DNA from 2 places in the Caproiciproducens sp. LBM24188 genome. Region 1 is predicted to be linked to the other one. Evidence: riboswitches for the same ligand, from Rfam matches in the RefSeq annotation. Region 1 holds a riboswitch; the other holds the start of a gene.
The links. A riboswitch is a leader RNA that binds a small molecule or an ion and turns the genes downstream of it on or off. The one in region 1 is predicted to bind thiamine pyrophosphate.

Region 1 (3,402 bases):
AAGCGGTCCCAGCACATAAAACGGCGCATTATGGCACAGCTTTTTTTCCAGCTTCATGTTCGCTGCAATTTCATCCATCGCCATGTGGCCTGGACCTTCCACCAGTACCTGCACGCCCCGTTCCCAAGCCCGTTTTGTCAAATTCCCGATTTCCATAAGCTCGGCGATCTGCGAAGCATCCGTGGAATCCGCAATGCTGCCCGGGCGAAGCGCATCCCCCAGGCTGATGGTCACATCGTATTCCCGCAGAATATCAAGCAACTCGTCATAATGTTCATAAAAGGGATTTTCGTTGCCCGTCATTTTCATCCACGCAAATAACAGGGAACCACCGCGCGACACAATATTCATCTGCCGCTTTTCCCGCAGGAAAACCTCCACCGCTCTGCGGTTAAGGCCGGCATGAATCGTCATAAAATCTACGCCTTCTTCGGCGTGGGAACGCACCACCTGCAAAAAATCCTGTGCGGTAATCTCTTTTAAATCTTTTTCCAGATATCCGATCGCGTCATATACCGGAACGGTGCCAATCATGGCCGGGGAGGTTTCAATGAGCTTCTGGCGGAACTCCCGTGTCTTCCCGTAGTTACTCAAATCCATAATTGCTTCTGCGCCGAACTTTTCCGCCAACCGGACCTTTTCCATCTCGGAATGGTAGTCGATACAATCGCCGGAAACACCCAGGTTAACATTGATTTTTGTCCGCAGTCCGCCGCCGATTCCATAAGGATGCAGCGATTTGTGGCGGGTATTTGCCGGGATGGCAACCTGGCCTGACGCCACAAGCGCCATCAGTTCAGGCTCTGCCAGTTCTTCCTCCTTGGCAACCTGGGCCAATTCTTTGGTTACGATGCCGCTCCGGGCAGCCTCCATCTGTGTCATATCATTCATTTTGCAGAACCTCCTTTGGTAATCCATTTCGATAAAGGTCATAAAAATGGTTGGTTGGGCCGCAGCCTTTCCCTAGGGGCAGTGAATGCCGAATTGCCGTGGTAACATAGTTCTTCGCTCTTCGGACCGCTTCCTCCAAATCAAAGCCCAAAGCAAGGTTGGAAGCGATTGCAGAGGAATAGGTACATCCTGTACCATGCGTGTTTTTGGTATCAATTCGCTCCGCGCTGAAACGGTAAAACTTTGCTCCGTCAAAGAGAATATCCACAGCATCTCCTACCGCATGGCCGCCCTTCACCAGCACATTTTTGGCTCCCAGCTCGGTAATCTTCCTTGCAGCGTGTTCCATATCGGCAGTTGAGTGGATGGATATTCCAGCTATCTTTTCCGCTTCCGGTATGTTCGGAGTAAGCAGGTCGGCAAGCGGAAGAATCTCCCGGATTAAAGTATCCATGGCATCAGGCTGCATCAGGGGGCAGCCGTTTTTTGCCACCATAACCGGGTCGATTACAACATTTTTGGGTTTGTATTCCTTGAGCTTACGCGCAACTGCCAGCATGCAGGTGGATTGCGACAACATACCGATTTTAACGGCATCTGTTCCAATGTCCTCAAAAACGGCATCAATTTGTTTTTCAATTAATTCAGGCGCAATGTCCTGCACGTCAATCACACGGAATGTATTTTCCGCGACCACAGAAACAATCACGCTCATACCGTAGACTCCGTGTGCGGCAAAGGCTTTTAGGTCGGCCTGAATGCCCGCCCCGCCGCTGCAATCGGACCCGGCAATGGATAACACTTTTTTCATGTTTCTCACCTTTCTTCCAAATAACAAAAAAGACGCTCGCTGAACCCGGCAAGCATCTTTTTCCTCTAGTTTTGCTTCCCTACACCAGTGTTAGCTGACAGGTTCTAAGGGTCAGGTTTTACCTTCTCAACTCATATGAGTCCCCCCGCAACATATTCAGTTTCATAACAAAAAAGTGCTTTCTTTGGATAAAGAAAGCACTTCCTCACGATTTGTGATAATGGATTGCTTCCCTACGCCAGTATTAACTGACAGGTTCTAAGGGTCAGGTTTTACCTTCTCAACTCACAAGAGTTCCCCCGCAACATATTCAGTTTCATAACAAAAAAGTGCTTTCTTCGGATAAAGAAAGCACTTCCTCACGATTTGTGATAATGGATTGCTTCCCTACGCCAGTGTTAACTGACAGGTTCTAAGGGTCAGGTTTTACCTTCTCAACTCACAAGAGTTCCCCCGCAAATTATTTCATTAGAAATACCGTATCATTTAATTAACATTCTGTCAATATCGAAAACCGTTTTTTTGAACAATACCATATGTCCTGGACCGGTTCATCCGGTAAAATAGAACCATGCTGGCCCGAAAGACATAAAAGGGCCAAACGTGTAATGGAAAGCTCATCCCTTACCTGCAGACCTTTTATCGGCCTACTATGCAGTTTCCTATTATAAAAGGCGCCACCGGACCTACCGGGCCTACGGGACCCACGGGTGCTACCGGTCCCACCGGGCCGACAGGACCCACAGGCGCCACCGGTCCCACTGGGCCGACAGGACCCACGGGCGCTACCGGTCCCACCGGGCCGACAGGACCCACAGGCGCCACCGGTCCCACCGGGCCGACAGGACCCACGGGCGCTACCGGTCCCACCGGGCCGACAGGACCCACAGGCGCCACCGGTCCCACCGGGCCGACAGGACCTACGGGCACGACCGGTCCCACCGGACCAACAGGACCCACAGGCGCCACCGGTCCCACCGGACCAACCGGCTCCGGAAGCATCATCCCCTTTGCATCAGGCAGTACAGTTGCACCCACAACCCTGGCTCTTGGCCTGGTTGGCCTGCCGGCACTCATTGGCTTCGGCAATTCTGCAACCGGTCTTACCGCCCTTAGTGGAACCATCGACCTAACCGGTGCAAGCGGCCAGCTGCTGAATTTCGCATTCTCTGTCCCACGTGATGGCATCATAACATCCATCTCGGCTTTTTACAGTGTGACAGAAGCACTCTCTTTAACCGGCTCCTCCATTACACTGACCGCTCAGCTTTACGGTTCGGCCACTCCAGACAACGTATTCGTACCCATTCCAGGTGTTCTGGTCACATTACCCGCGTTGTCAGGGAACGTTAGTGTTGGAACCTCTGTCAATGGAATCACGACTGGTCTGGCAATTCCGGTTACGGCGCAAACCCGCCTGCTCATGGTCTTCTCTGCCTCGGCTACCGGTTCATCCCTAATTAATACCGTCACAGGCTATGCAAGCGCGGGTATTACCATCGTATAATTGTCTTAATTCTGCAGGCGGATGTTGTCATACAACAGACAGCACCCGCCTTTCAAAATTATTTTTATAAGCGGGTGCTAGCTTGAACAAATATAAAGTATGTGTTTATGCCATTTGTAAAAACGAGGAAGCCTTTGTGGACCGATGGATGGATGCGGTGAGTGAAGCGGATCTGGTTGTGGTAACAGACACC
Region 2 (3,402 bases), 600 kb from region 1:
TCTTTGGATCACGTCAAGCTCGGTGTAATAGTCAAACCCGCTGTCGCTGGTTTGGCTTTCGGAATTTGCTGGGCGGCGCGCAGCGCCTTCCCGCCTTCGGCGGCCGCAATTTCTTTGGATCACGTCAAGCTCGGTGTAATAGTCAAACCCGCTGCCGCTGGTTTGACTTTCGGAAATTGCTGGGCGGCGCGCAGCGCCTTCCCGCCTTCGGCGGCCGCAATTTCTTTGGGCTTTCGTGGAGCACACCGCACCGTTTATTAATTTTAACCGCTTTTACCATTTCAACAGTTAGAACAGCAAGAATTATTATATCATGTGTAAGGAGGAAATGACAATGAAAGAAATAAAATCCGCAAAGCTGACCCGCGAATACACCGTTACAGAAGACATGTTAGCGGTAAACGTGGGCAGCGGCAGCCTGCGCGTGCTTGCCACCCCGACCGTCGCGGCCTTGTTTGAAGGAGCTGCCGCGGCGCTTGCGCAGGAAGGGTTAGAAGATATTTACACCACGGTTGGTTCCAAAATCACAGTGGAACATCTGAACCCCACGCCGCTCGGGGCAACGGTGACGGTGACCGCCGAACTGACGGAAAACGAGGGACGTTTTTTCCGCTTTGCACTGGAGGCATATGATGAAGCCGGGCTGATTGCAAAGGGCACGCACGAACGCGTCAGCGTGAAAAAGGAAAGCTTCCTGAACAAGGCCGAATCCAGAAAAGCAAACCAGGTGGAATCCAAATGAGCTATTCGCTGATTTTATTTGATTTGGACGGAACCTTAACAAATTCTGAGCCGGGCATTACCGGCTGCGCCGCGCTGGCACTGAAAAAAATGGGATTTCCCGTACCGCCGCAGGAAACCCTGCGTAAATTCATTGGCCCGCCGCTGTGGTCCAGTTTCGTCAATTACTGCGGCCTGACGGAAGAACAAGCCGAACAGGCGGTACTCCTTTACCGGGAAACGTACAATGTAACCGGGGCATTTCAGAACGCGCCCTACCCCGGGATTCCAGAGCTGCTGGAAGAACTGAAGCAAAAGAAAATCTCCCTGGCAGTCGCCACATCCAAGCCGGAAAACATTGCCCTTCCCGTGCTGGATTATTTTCATTTGACCCCTTACTTTGACTTTATTTCCGCCCCGGATGAAAACGAGCACAGCAGCAACAAAGATGAGCTGATCCGGTCTGCGCTGAATGCCCGCCACGTTCCCGCTGAACAGGCCGTAATGGTGGGCGACACTCGCTTTGACGCCGCCGGTGCGCGCGAAGCCGGCACCCAGTTCATCGGCGTTCTGTACGGTTTTGGCACGCAGGAAGAAATGGAGCACGAGGGTGCGTCCGTTTTTGCAAAGGATATTCCCACTTTGAAAGCACTTCTGCTTCAGTAGCAGCGGGGCAGCAGTACAAAGCAGCGAAACTCCCGGTTTGAACTGCTTTCCGCTTTCAAACAACCGAACCCGGCTGTTCCTCCCAGTAGGGAATTGACAAACCGAATTCCCTATTGTATGATAGGAACGAACTGAATAATACGAGTTCCGTAAGAGGCAGAACGAGAGGTATTGTTGAAAGACGGCATTGGTTCCGTTTGTTCTTAATTTCATTCGACGCTTCCCATCGGAACAAGTATAAAGGGGTGCTGAGTATACTCGGCTGAGATGAAGCGGATGGACGCTTCGAACCCTCGACCTGATCTGGATAATGCCAGCGTAGGAAAGAAACGGTATTTTTGACGCTCTGTGCATTCACAGAGCGTTTTTTGCATTTATGCAGCAATGCTTTTACACTCCATCCAAACGCTTCCATTCCTTCGGTTTGACCGTCGGAACCAATCGCCGGCGGGGAAACCGAACGAAGGGCTGGATTCTTGAATAGGTTTCAGGGATTATTCGGTTCAAATCATGTTTTGGAGGAACACACATGAAAAAGAACACGACTTTGACCCTTGTGGAATGCGCGCTGATGATCGCCATGTCCACCGTATTAAGCATGATTAAGCTCTTCGAACTGCCGCAGGGCGGCTCCATTACCTGTGCCAGCATGGTGCCGTTGGTGCTGGTTTCGTACCGGCACGGCCTGAAATGGGGCATTGCCACTGCGTTCACGCACAGTCTGCTGCAAATGGTGCTTCGGTTCGACGCACCCCCGGCCAACACCATCGCGGCGTTTATCGCCGTCGTTCTTCTGGACTACGTGCTGGCGTTTACGGTCCTCGGCACGGCGTCGTTCTTCGGCAAACCGTTCAAAGCCCGCACCGTCAGTGTGGCGGTGGGCTCTGTGGTCGTCTGCGCGCTGCGCTTTGTGTGCAGCTTCCTTTCCGGTATTCTCATTTGGGCCAGCTACGCGCCGGAAGGAACGCCGGTTTGGCTCTACTCCCTTACTTACAACGGCAGCTATATGCTGGTAGAAACCATCATTACCGCTGTGGTGTCCGTCATCCTGGTTCAGGTGCTGGACCGCATGGAACACAGAAGCCCCAAAAAAGCATAAACAGAGAACCCTTCCCGGCGCCGGCTGCCCTTGAGCAGCCGGCGCTGTTTCTTTTTTCGCGGAAAAACCGGCGGCGAAAACCGAGTGACAAAGGCATTCTTTTCTCATAATCCGGCAAGGATGCAGAATACAATGCAGAAGAACCCGCTTTTCCATTCCATCCGGGATGCATTCTGATGCACACCCGGGAATCAAGGTGATGACCCTGAATAAAGGATTTCAGAGATTGATCCGAAAACACACCTTCCCCGTACGGGCAACCTTTCCGCGTGCAAAGAACCAGCCGCCTCCCCTGCGCGACCGTATTTTGGGCACGGCTATTCTGGCGGCGGGCCTGGCTTTGTTCCTGTGGCTGACCGTTCTGCTCTGCCGACCGATTTTAATGCTGATTACAAATTCTGAAGAACTGGCCCGGTTTATCCGCAGCCAGGGCGCTTTGGGAAAAATTTCGTTTCTGGGCATGGAAATTCTGCAGGGGTTTCTCCCCATCCCGCTGGAACTGACCGCCGCGGCGGGCGGCTACGCGTTCGGGCGGGCACAGGGCTTTTTTCTGACGATCTGCTCCGTCCTGATATCAACCACGGTGATTTTTTATTTTACCAAAATCTGCGGCAGAAAGCTTTTAAATCTGTTCTTTTCCTCCGCCCAACAGGAAAAGGTGCTGTTTTTTCTCGGCGAAAAGAAACGCGATGCGCTGTTGTGGCTGCTGTTCCTGATTCCTGGCACACCGAAACGCCTGTTTTTATTTTCTGCTGGCCTGCTGCCCCAAAACTTCAGCCGTTTTCTGCTGATTACTACACTGGCCCGCGTTCCCTCCCTCTGGGCATCCTCGGTCGGGGGCCATGCGCTGGAAAGCGGCAATTACGGTCAGGCCGCCGCACTCTTTCTGCTTTTGGGCGGAGCCAGCGCGGGCGGTC

Region 2: another riboswitch for thiamine pyrophosphate. It lies ahead of thiT (energy-coupled thiamine transporter ThiT); the one in region 1 lies ahead of thiD (bifunctional hydroxymethylpyrimidine kinase/phosphomethylpyrimidine kinase).

Annotation. Positions count from the first base shown of each region.
Region 1 is NZ_CP196862.1:2,786,105-2,789,506, forward strand. It holds gene thiC (phosphomethylpyrimidine synthase ThiC) at 1-891, opposite strand, end outside; gene thiD (bifunctional hydroxymethylpyrimidine kinase/phosphomethylpyrimidine kinase) at 884-1,702, opposite strand; TPP riboswitch at 1,761-1,859, opposite strand; TPP riboswitch at 1,915-2,013, opposite strand; TPP riboswitch at 2,069-2,167, opposite strand; gene ACSVDI_RS13095 (exosporium glycoprotein BclB-related protein) at 2,355-3,209, shown strand; gene ACSVDI_RS13100 (tetratricopeptide repeat-containing glycosyltransferase) at 3,292-3,402, shown strand, end outside.
Region 2 is NZ_CP196862.1:389,933-393,334, reverse strand. It holds gene ACSVDI_RS01800 (hypothetical protein) at 4-261, shown strand; gene ACSVDI_RS01795 (thioesterase family protein) at 335-742, shown strand; gene ACSVDI_RS01790 (HAD hydrolase-like protein) at 739-1,386, shown strand; TPP riboswitch at 1,618-1,728, shown strand; gene thiT (energy-coupled thiamine transporter ThiT) at 1,916-2,485, shown strand; gene ACSVDI_RS01780 (TVP38/TMEM64 family protein) at 2,712-3,402, shown strand, end outside.